Regions from separate parts of the Acidovorax facilis genome, predicted to be linked through region 2. Evidence: predicted binding sites of a transcription regulator. Region 2 holds the regulator's gene; each other region holds the start of a gene.
The links. Region 2 encodes sigma-54, which starts transcription at its own class of promoters, with help from an activator protein. Its sites were predicted from a motif close to TGGCANGNAANCTGCTTT; they were not measured.

Region 1: nirB (nitrite reductase large subunit NirB) is a predicted target of sigma-54. The motif match lies at 1,215-1,232, and genes of this name have one in related genera.
Region 3: cydP (cytochrome oxidase putative small subunit CydP) is a predicted target of sigma-54. The motif match lies at 1,594-1,611, and genes of this name have one in related genera.
Region 4: ACQ4MJ_RS19605 (ammonium transporter) is a predicted target of sigma-54. The motif match lies at 1,280-1,297, and genes of this name have one in related genera.

The regions. Positions count from the first base shown of each region.
Region 1 is NZ_CP192460.1:1,307,503-1,310,708, forward strand. Features, by position in the region: tRNA gene ACQ4MJ_RS05915 (tRNA-Pro) at 1-9, shown strand, start outside; gene ACQ4MJ_RS05920 (single-stranded DNA-binding protein) at 204-503, shown strand; gene ACQ4MJ_RS05925 (hypothetical protein) at 602-817, opposite strand; gene nirB (nitrite reductase large subunit NirB) at 1,450-3,206, shown strand, end outside.
Region 2 is NZ_CP192460.1:5,134,974-5,138,179, forward strand. Features, by position in the region: gene lptA (lipopolysaccharide transport periplasmic protein LptA) at 1-163, shown strand, start outside; gene lptB (LPS export ABC transporter ATP-binding protein) at 175-972, shown strand; gene ACQ4MJ_RS23535 (RNA polymerase factor sigma-54) at 972-2,561, shown strand; gene ACQ4MJ_RS23540 (acyl-CoA thioesterase) at 2,629-3,111, shown strand; gene ACQ4MJ_RS23545 (THUMP domain-containing class I SAM-dependent RNA methyltransferase) at 3,108-3,206, shown strand, end outside.
Region 3 is NZ_CP192460.1:982,651-985,856, reverse strand. Features, by position in the region: gene ACQ4MJ_RS04450 (cytochrome ubiquinol oxidase subunit I) at 1-1,385, opposite strand, end outside; gene cydP (cytochrome oxidase putative small subunit CydP) at 1,389-1,568, opposite strand; gene ACQ4MJ_RS04440 (sigma-54 interaction domain-containing protein) at 1,752-3,116, shown strand.
Region 4 is NZ_CP192460.1:4,275,795-4,279,000, reverse strand. Features, by position in the region: gene ACQ4MJ_RS19610 (sulfite exporter TauE/SafE family protein) at 207-965, opposite strand; gene ACQ4MJ_RS19605 (ammonium transporter) at 1,331-2,692, shown strand; gene ACQ4MJ_RS19600 (hypothetical protein) at 2,883-3,206, shown strand, end outside.

The DNA.
Region 1 (3,206 bases), 1.7 Mb from region 2:
CGCCGACCATTGATAGCAAAAGCCCAGAACCGAAAGGTTCTGGGCTTTTTTGCTTGAGAGGGCGCTCAGAGGTATCCCTGAATGATTTGTACCATGCCTCCTGACCGCTGCACTCTTAGGGCTTGTTGCGCGGGCTTGCCGCCAGGGAGCGCACTGTGTGCTGATCGAAAACAGGTGATGGCCCGCCGGGGCGGAGGACTTTCATGATCGATGGACTCGTGGCCGGAAGGCTTTACGGTGATTCCGAGCAGCGTACCGACAAGGCTGGAAAGCCTTTCACTGTGGCCAAGGTGCGTGCAAACACGGCGGATGGCGAGTTGCTTTTTGTGAATGTGATTGCGTTTGAGGCGGGTGTTTGCGCTGCCATTCATCACCTGCGCGATGGGGATTCACTCGCGCTTTCGGGCAGCATCACACCGAGAGTCTGGACGGACAAGCAGGGCAACACCCGGCCTGCATTGGATATGGTGGCGCACCGTCTGCTTGCGCTCCACGGAGATTGAAACAGGACGCTGCTGAGTGGCGGACTTGAAGCGGGGCAACGGTGTATCCCTGTGGGTTTGGGCAACCGGCTTCAGGCGCTTGTGGGGCACCGCAGATATCAAGTCGGGCTTTGTGGCATGGATGTGGTTTTTATAAATCCCAGCGCTTTGAGTTCTTCTTCGTCCAGATGCAGCTCCGTCAATTCCGGTTGCCGTGCCTCCACGGCACGCCTGCGTTCGTAGTTGCTGGGAGGGCCTTTTTCTGTTTGTCGGCGGTCCTGCCCGTTGCGTCTGTCGGTGTTGACTCTCCGGTCGGTGTTCATACTGGTGCTCATGCTGGTGGGGTCATGGGTATTGATGGGGGCTGGGGCTGTCGGTGCTTCATGAACGTGATGCTCGGTGGTTGCCAGTCGCCTCCGTCCTGCCGTGCCAGTCTGCCGGAGCTCGCTTTTTTTGGAAATGAAAAGATGACCGCAAGGCAAGGTGGGTTGCAAGGGTGACACTGCAGATGCTTTGGTGAATCGGAAGATTCCAAAGTGTCCACCGCCCAAGCCTTTGCCAAAGCCTGGCGACTCCAGTCCTTGCAGCTCGCTACCGGTATGGGTGATTGCCCTGATTTGGTGAGGTGCTGCACTGCATTGATGCATTCCGCCACCGGGCGGTACTCCAGAGAACGATCCGGTCAGCCCTACCTGGTCCGCCCACAGGGGCTTGGCATGGCCTCGGATGGTGCGGCATGAATATTGCGATCCCCTTCCGTGTCTGCTGGTGAAGCTGCCTGCGGACTGATCGATACCCTCCGCTAATGATGGCGGAACACCCGAGTGAGTTGCGGCTTTTTTTGCAGTCGCCCGCTTGGTAGTTCCAACCCACGCCCGTGGTTCCGCGGAGGGTGTGCTGTGCCGCTGGCATGGCACATCCTGCACCCCTCGAAACGGTTCCCCGGGTTCTTGCAGGATGAGCAAGCATGAAAATCGTTCTCATTGGCCACGGCATGGTCGGCCACAAGTTCCTCGAAAGTCTGGCCGAAACCGGCATGACTGGTGTCGAGGTCACCGTGCTGTGCGAGGAGCCGCGCCCTGCCTACGACCGGGTGCATCTGTCGGCCTTCTTCAGTGGCACCTCGGCCGATGAACTTTCGCTGGTCGAACCCGGCTTCTTCGAGCGCACCGGCTTCACGTTGCGCCTGGCCGCGCGCGCTGCATCGGTGGACCGTCGCATCCGCACCGTGACCACGGCGGATGGCGAAGTGCTCACCTACGACAAGCTGGTGTTGGCCACCGGCTCCAATCCCTTCGTGCCCCAGGTGTCCGGACGCGACCGCGATCACTGCTTTGTCTACCGCACCATCGAGGACCTGGAGGCCATGCAGGCCTCGGGTGCCAAATCGAAGACCGGCGTGGTCGTGGGCGGGGGGCTGCTGGGCCTGGAATGCGCCAAGGCGCTGCGCGACATGGGCCTCGAAACCCATGTGGTCGAGTTCGCTCCCAGGCTCATGGCTGTTCAGGTGGATGAGGGCGGTGGCCGCGTGCTGCGGGCCAAGATCGAAGAACTGGGCGTGCAGGTGCACACCGGCCGCAATACGCAGGAGATCACCGATGGCGCCCGCGCGCGCCACCGCATGGTGTTTGCCGACGGCACCTGGCTGGAGACCGACATGATCGTGTTCTCCGCTGGCATCCGCCCACGAGACGAACTGGCGCGCCAGAGCCTGCTGGCCATTGGCCCGCGCGGCGGCGTGGCCATTGACAGTGCCTGCCGTACCAGCGACCACGATGTCTACGCCATCGGCGAATGCGCCTCGTGGAACGAGCAGACCTTCGGCCTGGTCGCGCCCGGCTACGACATGGCGCGTGTGGCCGCCCGCCACATCGCGGGTGAGACCGACGCGGCTTTCGTCGGTGCGGACATGAGCACCAAGCTCAAGCTCATGGGCGTGGACGTAGCCAGCATTGGCGACGCGCATGGGAAAACGCCGCACAGCCGCACCTGCCAGTACGTGGACGAGCGTCGCCAGGTCTACAAAAAGATCGTCATCAGCGAGGATGGCAAGCAGCTGCTGGGCGCCGTGCTGATCGGCGATGCCTCCGAATACGGCACGTTGCTGCAGATGGCCCTGAACGGCATCACGCTGCCCGATGACCCCGAGTTCCTGATTTTTCCGTCCAGCGACGGCAAGGCCAAGCACGGATTGGGCGTGGAGGCCCTGCCCGACACGGCACAGATCTGCTCGTGCAACAACGTCACCAAGGGTGGCATCTGCGAAGCCGTGGGCAATGGGGCGTGCACCATTGCCGAGGTGAAGGCCTGCACCAAGGCTGGTGCCACCTGCGGCGGCTGCGTGCCCCTGGTCACCCAGGTCATAAAGGCGGAAATGGCGCGCCGTGGCATGGCCGTGAACAACCACATCTGCGAGCACTTCGCTTACTCACGCCAGGAGATCTACCACCTGGTGCGTGTGGGCCAGATCAAGAGCTTCGAGGACCTGCTGGCAAAGCATGGCAAAGGCATGGGCTGCGATATCTGCAAGCCCGTGGCGGCCAGTGTGTTCGCCTCGTGCTGGAACGAATTTGTGCTCAAGAAGGAGCTGGCCGGCCTGCAGGACAGCAACGACTACTTCCTGGGCAACATCCAGAAGGACGGCACCTATTCGGTGGTGCCACGCATGCCCGGTGGCGAAGTCACACCCGACGGCCTGATCGCCGTGGGCCAGGTGGCTAAGAA
Region 2 (3,206 bases):
CGCCACCAACGCTGCGGGCGATGCCCCCGCACCGGGCAGCCGCGTGCGCGCCGTGCTGGCCCCCAAAGATCCACCGCCCGCTGCGGCGGCCCCCGAGGCGGCGTCCCCGGCCTCAGCCCCGGCGCTGCGCCCCAGCAACAGCCTTGGCGGCGGCGCCAAGTGAGTGGGCCCGCTGTGAGTACCGGCCCTGACACTCAGGCGGGTAGCCGCCTGGGGCCTGATTCCCAGGCGGGCAGCCGCCTGGAGGTGCAGCACCTGGCGAAGTCTTATGGCAGCCGCAAGGTCGTCAAGGACGTTTCGCTGGTCGTGCAAAAAGGTGAGGTCGTGGGGCTGCTCGGCCCCAACGGCGCGGGCAAGACCACCTCGTTCTACATGATCGTGGGCCTGGTGCGCAGCGACGAGGGAGACATCCGCATCGACGGCCAATCGGTGGCCCACATGCCCATCCACCGGCGCTCGCGCCTGGGCCTGTCGTACCTGCCGCAGGAAGCCTCGATCTTTCGCAAACTCACAGTCGAAGAGAACGTGCGCGCCGTGCTGGAACTGCAGCGTGGTGATGACGGCCAGCCGCTCTCGCGCGACGCCATCGAGGAGCGCCTGACGGCCCTGCTGCAGGAGCTGCGCGTGGACCACCTGCGCGCCTCGCCCGCCATGGCCCTGTCCGGCGGCGAGCGCCGCCGCGTCGAGATTGCCCGGGCCCTGGCCACTCAACCGCGTTTCATCCTGCTGGACGAGCCCTTTGCCGGCATCGACCCCATTGCCGTGATCGAGATCCAGCGCATCATCGGCTTCCTGAAGGCGCGGGGCATTGGTGTGCTCATCACCGACCACAATGTGCGCGAAACCCTGGGCATCTGCGACCACGCCTTCATCATCAGCGATGGCCGCGTGCTCGCGCAGGGCACGCCGTCCGAGATCGTGGACAACGCCGAGGTACGACGTGTTTACCTTGGCGAACACTTCAGGATGTGATGAAGCCTGGACTCTCGCTGCGCGTCTCGCAGCATCTTGCATTGACCCCCCAGCTTCAGCAGTCCATCCGGCTGCTGCAGTTGTCCACGCTCGAACTCTCGCAGGAAGTCGAGCAGATGCTCGACGAAAACCCGTTCCTCGAACGCAATGCCGACGAAGCTCCGCGCGAGGAGTTTGGCCTGGAAGCCGCCGACACGCCCGCGCAGCCTGATGAGTACAGTGCTGATGATGCTATATTTTCAGGAGCTAGCAGCGCAAGCAGCACAAGCGCTGAAGGCCAAAATGATGCTGAAGCACCGAGTGCTGGCGCTGACGAGCCTGACTGGAGCGGTGACGGCACGGTAGAAATGGCGCCCAACGACGCGGAGTGGGGCGGGGATGCGCCCGCCCGCAACCGCAACGACTCCGAAGGCGACGAGGCCGACGCCACCGAGCTGGCCCGTTCGCATGAATCGCTGACCGCCTTTTTGCACCGTCAGGCGCTGGCGCTGCGCTTGTCCGAGATCGACCGCGCCGCGCTGCGTTTTCTCATTGAATCGCTCAACGACGACGGCTACCTCGAAGAGCCGCTGGAAGAGCTGGCCATCAGCCTGGCCGGGCCGGACGACCTGGAGCAAATCGAAGAGCTGGTGCACCGCTTCACCGTGGCCCAGCGCCTGCTGCAAAGCCTGGAGCCCACCGGCGTGGGTGCGCGCAACCTGGCCGAATGCCTGACGCTGCAGCTCACGGCGCTGGCTGCCGACGAGGACAGCGATGCTGACCCCGACACGGTGCAGACCGCGCTGCGCATTTGTCAGCAGCCGCTGGAGATGCTGGCCCGCCGCGATATCCGCCGCCTGACGCAGCTGTGTGGCGACGGCGAAGAGCGCACCCGCGCCGCCATGGCGCTGATCGCTCGCCTGGAGCCTCGCCCCGGCCGTCGCTTTGCCGACGTGGAGCGCAACATCATCATTCCCGATGTCATCGTGCGCAAAGCCGGGCGTGCCAATGGACGCGATGGCCAGCACAACTTCATCGTCAGCCTCAACCCCGATGTGATGCCGCGCCTGCGCGTGCACGACATCTATGCTGGCGCCCTGCGCGGCCACAAGGGCGGCGAGGGCCACCAGGGCATGCAGCAGCGCCTGCAGGAGGCCCGCTGGTTCATCAAGAACATCCAGCAGCGCTTTGACACCATCCTGCGCGTCTCGCGCGCCATCGTGGAGCGGCAAAAAAGCTTCTTCACCCACGGCGAGTTGGCCATGCGCCCGCTGGTGCTGCGCGACATCGCCGACGAACTGGGCCTGCACGAATCCACCATCAGCCGCGTGACCACCGCCAAATACATGGCCACGCCAATTGGCACGTATGAGCTGAAGTACTTCTTTGGCTCGGGCCTGGGTACCGAGACCGGCGGCAACGCGTCCAGCACCGCCGTGCGCGCCCTCATCAAGCAGTTTGTGGCCGCAGAAAGCCCCGCCAAGCCGCTGTCCGACAGCCAGATCGCCGAGATGCTCAAGGAACAGGGCATCGAGTGCGCACGCCGCACCGTGGCCAAGTACCGCGAGGCGCTCAAGATCGCGCCGGCCAACCTGCGCAAGGCGCTGTAGGTACCCCGGTTGGGGGCGCATGGCTCGCCCTGTTTGAATTTTTCGTTTTTCTATCCGCCACCCCACCATGGCCCGCATCGTCTTCGACCTCCCCCCGCACTTCGGCTTTGCCACCGAGCTGCAGATCTACATCAGCCACGTCAACCAAGGCGGGCACCTGGACAACGCGCAACTGCTGAGCCTGGTCTCTGAAGCGCGGGTGCGCTTCTTCCAGTCGCTGGGCTACCCCGAGGCCGACGTGGGCGGGCTGTCCATCGTGGTCGGCGACATCGTGGCGCAGTACAAGTCCGAAGGTTTCCACGGTGAAACCATGCGCGTGGAGATGGCGCCTGCGGACTTCAACCGCTATGGGTTTGACCTGGTGTTTTGCATGACCGAGAAGACCTCAGGCCGCGAGGTGGCGCGCGGCAAGATCGGCATCGTCTTCATCGGCAAGGCCGACCGCAAGGTGGCGCCGATCCCCGAATCCATCCGCCAATTGCTGCTGGCCCGCGCGGGAACGCCGGATTCCCACGCATTGTCTGAGCGCGTATCCTCCCCATCGACATGAACCAACTCCAACTTTTTCTCCCCTGCGCCGCTGGTGTGGAGGGCTTTCTGGCCGACGAGGTGCATGGCATCACCGGCCTCACGGGGCAAGACCTG
Region 3 (3,206 bases), 1.3 Mb from region 2:
TGCGTGGGCAGCACGCCGTAGATGGTCCAGGGCTGGCGGCCGTATTCGGCGACGAACCAGCCGAGCTCGCAGGCAATCCAGGGTGCGGGCAGCATCCACAGTGCCCACTTGAGCAGCCAGGGGCGCTTGCCGCATTCGAGCTTGAGTGAGCTCCAAAAGGCCATGCCGAACAGCGCGAGCATCAGAAAGCCCAGCCCGACCATGATGCGGAAGGCCCAGAACATGGGCGCCACGCGCGGCACAGTGCTGTCCACCGCTTTCTGGACCATTTCGGGCGTGGCCTGGCGCACATCGACCACGTATTTCTTCAGCAGCAGACCGAAGCCCAGGTCGGCCTTGTGTTGCTCGAACAGGGCCTTGGCCGCTGCGTCATTCCGATTAGCGCGCAGGGCTTCGAGCGCGGTCACGGCGTGGATGCCGCTTTCAATGCGTTCGCGGTTCTTGATCTTGATCTCGTGGATGCCGGGAATCTGTTTGTCCACCGAGCGCGTGCCAATCAGGCCCATCACCCAGGGGATCTCGATCTCCCAGTCGTTCTTCTGCTCTGCCTCGTTGATGCTGGCCACCAGCTTGAGGCCTGCCGGTGCGGGCTCGGTTTCCCACATGGCTTCGAGCGCGGCCATCTTGGTTTGCTGCGCCTCGCCCACGGTGTAGCCCGATTCGTCGCCGAGCACGATCACGCTGCACACGCTGGCCAGGCCGAAGGCTGCGGCCACGCGAAAGCTGCGTTTGGCGAATTCGGTGTCGCGGCCCTTGAGCAGGTACCAGCTGGAGATAGAGAGCACAAACATCGCGCCGGTCACATAACCTGCCGAGACGGTGTGCACGAACTTGGCCTGCGCATCCGGGTTGAAGAGAACGGCCCAGAAATCGGTCATCTCCATGCGCATGGTGACGTAGCTGAATTCCGCTCCCACCGGGTTCTGCATCCAGCCGTTGGCGATCAGTATCCAAAGTGCGGAGAGGTTGGTGCCGACCGCCATCAGGATGGTGACCATCAGGTGCTGGGTCTTCGAGAGCCGGTCCCAGCCAAAGAAGAACAGGCCGATCATGGTCGATTCGAGAAAGAAGGCCATCAGGCCCTCGATGGCCAGCGGGGCTCCGAAGATGTCGCCCACGTAGTGCGAGTAGTAGGCCCAGTTGGTGCCGAACTGGAATTCCAGCGTGATGCCGGTGGTCACACCGAGCGCGAAATTGATGCCAAAGAGCTTGCCCCAGAAGCGGGTCATGTCCTTCCAGATGACGTTGCCCGTCATCACATAGACGCTCTCCATGATGACCAGCAGCCACACCATGCCCAGCGTCAGCGGCACGAAAAGAAAGTGGTACATGGCCGTCGCGGCGAACTGCAGGCGCGAGAGGTCAACCAGTTGTTCGGATATCAAGCTTCACTCCTGATGGGTGGTCGGCGCCGGGCGGCTGCCCAGCATCTGCGTGGCTGCGCTGTCGGTGTCTACCGGCACGCGCTGATCCCGCACGAATCCCCACCACAGGCCTGTGAGCACGGCCAGCTTGATTACCAGCACAACGGCCAGCTTGCGCACCAGAAGACGGTCTCTAAGGTCCATGGGATGTAGGGGGTTGGCATACCAGTACCCAAGAAGCGTGCCAGGCGACCACCGGTGAAAAAGTGTCTTTAAATCAACAACTTGTGGATTGCTAGTATTGATGGACTGCCATCAGTAGGCCCTGTAACTGCCAAATCTGGCAGATAATGGCAGTCCCTGTCGCCGCATATAACGGGAGCTCGCTTGAAACCCCTGCCCGAACTCGCGGCCTTCCTTGAAGGTCTGCCTGAGCCGCACATCCTGTTCGACACGCAGTACCGCATCCTGGCCGCCAACGCCGCCTACCGGCGCCAGCACAGCCCCGAGCGCAGCGTGGTGGGTCGCCATTGCTACGAGGTGTCGCACCACTTCGCCGTACCCTGCGACCAGGCGGGTGAGACCTGTCCGCTGGCGCAGTCGCTCCTCTCGGGCCAGCGCGAGCGTGTGCTGCATCTGCACCACACGCCGCAGGGCGAGGAGTACGTGAACATCGAGCTTTCGCCCCTGCCCGGCCCCGACGGTCGGCCTGCCTTTTTTGTGGAAAAGATGGAGCCACTGCGCGTGGCCCAGGGACAGCCGGGGGCGCAGGGCCTGATCGGCCGCTCAGAGGCCTTTCAGCGCATGCTGGCGTTGATGGCGCGCGTGGCGCCTTCACGTGCGAGCGTGCTGCTGCTGGGCGAGTCGGGCACCGGCAAGGAGCTGGTGGCGCGTGCCATCCACGAGGCCAGCCCGCGCGCGGGCAAGCCGCTGGTGGCGGTGGACTGCTCCAGCCTGCCCGACACGCTGTTTGAGTCCGAGCTGTTCGGCCACGAGCGGGGCGCCTTCACCGGCGCCAGCGCCAGCAAGGCGGGGTTGGTTGAGTCGGCCAGCGGCGGCACCCTGTTTCTGGACGAGGTGGGCGACATCCCGCTTCCCATGCAGGTCAAGCTGCTGCGCCTGCTGGAAACCGGCACCTACCGCCGCGTGGGCAGCACCGAGCTCAGGCACGCCGACATTCGCGTGGTGGCAGCCACCCACCGCGACCTGGAGCAGCGGGTGCAAGACGGCAGCTTTCGTGAAGACTTGTATTACCGCCTGTGCACCTTTCCCATCCTGCTGCCTGCGCTGCGCGAGCGGCTGGGGGACGTGGCCCTGCTGGCCCCGGCCCTGCTGGAGCGCGTGGCCGCGCCGCGCCGGCTGGCGATCTCCGCACCCGCGCTGGCCCTGCTCGCGGTCCAGGCTTACCCCGGCAACGTGCGCGAGCTGCGCAACCTGCTGGAGCGCACCGCCCTGCTGTGCGACGGCGATCTGATCGAGCCCGACCACGTGCGCCAGGCCATCGCCACCGGCCGGCGCAGTACTGCACCACCGGCGTCCGTACAGCTGCCGGCCCTCGCCCGCGCGCCCAGCACGGCCACGAGCGACCTCAAGGCGCTGGAGCGCGACGTGCTTCGCAATACCGTGGCACGGCACACGGGCAGCCGCGCCGAGCTTGCGCAGCATCTGGGCATCAGCGAGCGCTCGCTGTACCGCAAGCTCAAGGCGCTGGGGCTGGGGCAGGGGCAGGGAGACGGCAACAGCGCAACCTGACAACCGCCAAAGGTTGAAAAAACCGTGCTGCTGTATCGATGGCGATGTTGGTATGAGACGGCTTGAGGGGAGATGCATTAGGGCCCCGCG
Region 4 (3,206 bases), 860 kb from region 2:
GTAGGCAAGCCGGAGCGGGTGAATGCAGGCATCGCCAACAGCGATGGGCCTCGTCATCAAACGGAAATGCGCAGAAATTATAGGACGGGCGTTCACATTCGGGCCATGCAGGGCAACCCCGATGACCTCGGGGCGCCCTGGTGGTAGGCCAGCTCAGCTTAGCAAGCATGATGCCATCCGGGGGCACGAGCCCCTTCGGGCCTCGGCTAGCGCAGGAACGCGTCGTAACCCGTCTTGAGGATCAGCGTGCTCACCACCACGATGAAGATGCCACGCACAAAACCCGTGCCGTGCTTGAGCGCCAGGTGCGTGCCCAGCAGGCTGCCCACCACATTGGCGATGGCCAGCGTCACCGCAAAGTGCCACCACACATGGCCCTTGGCGGCAAACAGCGCGATGGCGGCGATGTTGGTGGCGCAATTGAGCAGCTTGGCCGAGGCCGAGGCGTTCAGGAAGTCATAGCCCAGCAGCCGCACAAACAGAAAAACGAAGAAACTGCCGGTGCCCGGGCCGAAGAAGCCGTCATAAAAGCCGATGACCACGCCGATCAGGCAGGCCGCCAGCACTTCGGCCCTGCCCGCAAAGCGGGGTGTGTGGTGCCGCCCCAACTCTTTCTTGGCCAGCGTGTAGACCAGCACCCCCAGCAGCACCAGGGGCAGCAGCTTGCGCAGGAAGTCGGCCGACATCACGGTCACGGCCCAGGCGCCTGCAAACGACCCCGCAAAACCGGCCGCTGCCGCGGGCAGCATGGCCGACCAGCGAACCTGCACCTTGCGGCTGTACTGCCAGGTGGCCATGGCCGTGCCCCACACCGAGGCCGCCTTGTTGGTGCCCAGCAGCGTGGCAGGGGGCGCCCCGGGGAAAGCCGCAAACAGCGCCGGCACCATCACCAGCCCGCCACCCCCCACGATGGCATCCACGAAGCCTGCGAGCAGCGAGGCAAAGGTAATAAAAATCCATTCCATCGCAGGATTTTCGCAGCTTGCCTGCTATGGATTCAGGACTCCCCGGGGCATTGGCGAAAGGGAGGCCAGCGTAGAACAGGCAAGAAAAAGGCGCTGGGATCGCCAGCGCCTGGAAAAAAACGCACCTCGTTGGGTGCTTGAAATTTGTTTATTGGTAGAAAGAGTGTCTCCTCGGGCCCCTCGCTTGGCACACCGAAGCGCGCTTTCGAGTGCCGCAACTGTAGCGACTGCACTCCGCTGGTGCATTGGGGGTTTCCCGCCCCCGTTGTGGGGCAGTGATCGGGTTTCCAGGGGCGGAATCGGGGTGTTGGGGTTGGCACGGCTCGTGCAATCGCGCTTGTAACAATTTGCGAAAGGGAGCCGCCATGCGGGGAGTCAACCACCGGTTCGTTGGGGTAGGGTCGCTGTGTCTGGGCCTGTGCGCGAGTGCGCTGGCGCAGACGGCGCCAGAGGTGGCGGCGGGAGCGGTGTCTTCCTTGTCCCTCACACGTCCTGGGCTGGTGGCGCAGACCACGATCAGCGCGGCAGATACCGCGTGGATGATGACCTCCACAGCGCTGGTGCTGCTGATGACGCTGCCGGGCATTGCCCTGTTCTACGCAGGCATGGTGCGCAAGAAGAACGTGCTCAACACCATGGCCAGCGTGGTGGCCATTGCCGCGCTGGTCAGCCTGCTGTGGTTTGGGGCGGGTTACTCGCTGGCCTTCACCCCGGGCAGCCCCTGGCTGGGGGGATGGGACCGCATCGGCTTTGCGGGCCTGGACTTTCAGCTCGCTGGCGGCAAGCTGGCCGTAAGCCATGTGGCGCCGCACATCCCCGAGTCGGTGTACGCCATGTTCCAGCTCACGTTTGCCATCATCACTGCCGCGCTGCTGGTGGGGGCGTTTGTCGAGCGCATGCGGTTTTCCGCCATGCTGATCTTCATCAGCCTTTGGACCCTGCTGGTCTACGCCCCGGTGGCGCACTGGGTGTGGGAGCCAGGGGGCTGGCTGGCCCAGATGGGTGCGCTGGACTTTGCCGGAGGCTCGGTGGTGCACGTGAATGCGGGTGTGGCCGGGCTGGTGTGCGCGTGGTTCCTGGGGCGGCGCACGGGCTATGGGCGCGAGGCGTTCGAGCCCTACAACCTGGGGCTGACCATGGCGGGCGCGGGCTTGTTGTGGGTGGGCTGGTTCGGCTTCAACGCAGGCTCTGCCGTGGCCGCCGACGGCCGTGCGGGGCTGGCGATGGCGGTGACGCACCTGGCCGCAGCGGCGGGTGCCTTGTCGTGGATGCTGGGCGAGTGGGTGGTGCGCGGGCGGCCATCCCTGCTGGGGCTTTGCTCTGGCCTGGTGGCGGGGCTGGTGGCCATCACGCCTGCTGCGGGTTTTGTCACGCTGCGCTCGGCAGTGGTGATTGGCGTGGTGGCGGGTTTGGCCTGCTACTGGGGCGCCACGGGGCTCAAGCGCCTGCTGCGCGCCGACGATTCCCTGGATGTGTTTGGGGTGCATGGCATCGGCGGCATCGTGGGCTCGCTGCTCACCGGCATGCTGGCCAGCCGCACCGTGGGGGGTGTGCCAGGCAGCTTGCTCACCCAGGCCATTGGCGTGGGCGCTGTGATGGCCTACAGCCTCGTCGCAACCGCCGTGTTGTTGTGGATCACCAACCTGGCTGTGGGCCTGCGGGTGGATGAGCAGAGCGAGCAGACCGGGCTCGACATTGCCCAGCACCGTGAGCGCCTGGGGAGTTAATGAATTCCACCTCCCTGAGGCCCTGCGGGCCTTCCCCCTGCCCGCATTGCTGCGCAATGCGGGCAGGGGGACGCAGCCAGCACGGCGGGGCGGCCCTTGCGCGGCTACCCGCGCTTGGGCCGCGCCGGTTTCATACGCTGCGGGTGGTGCGCAGCGCCATGGATGACTGAAATGCCATAAGGAGCCGACCATGCCCGATTCCGACAAGCTTGCCATTGCCGCCCATTTGCATGTGCTGCTGCGCCGCAAGACGGGGCGCGTGACCGACACTGAATGGATGGCTTCCAACGTTGAATATGCGCTGGAGATCGTGCGGTTCGCACGCCAACGTGCCCAGGAGGACAACGTTCCGGAGCTGGTCGAGTGGGCCGACCGTCTCGATCTCGCCATCCATGCCGCCCCACCTGCTGCGCCGCGCCGACCCTTGCTGGATGTGGCCACGCAGGCGGTGCGCCAGCGCATGGCGCCGCCGCCAGAGCCTGCGCCGGAGGTTCCCCGTTATGTGGGAGGGATT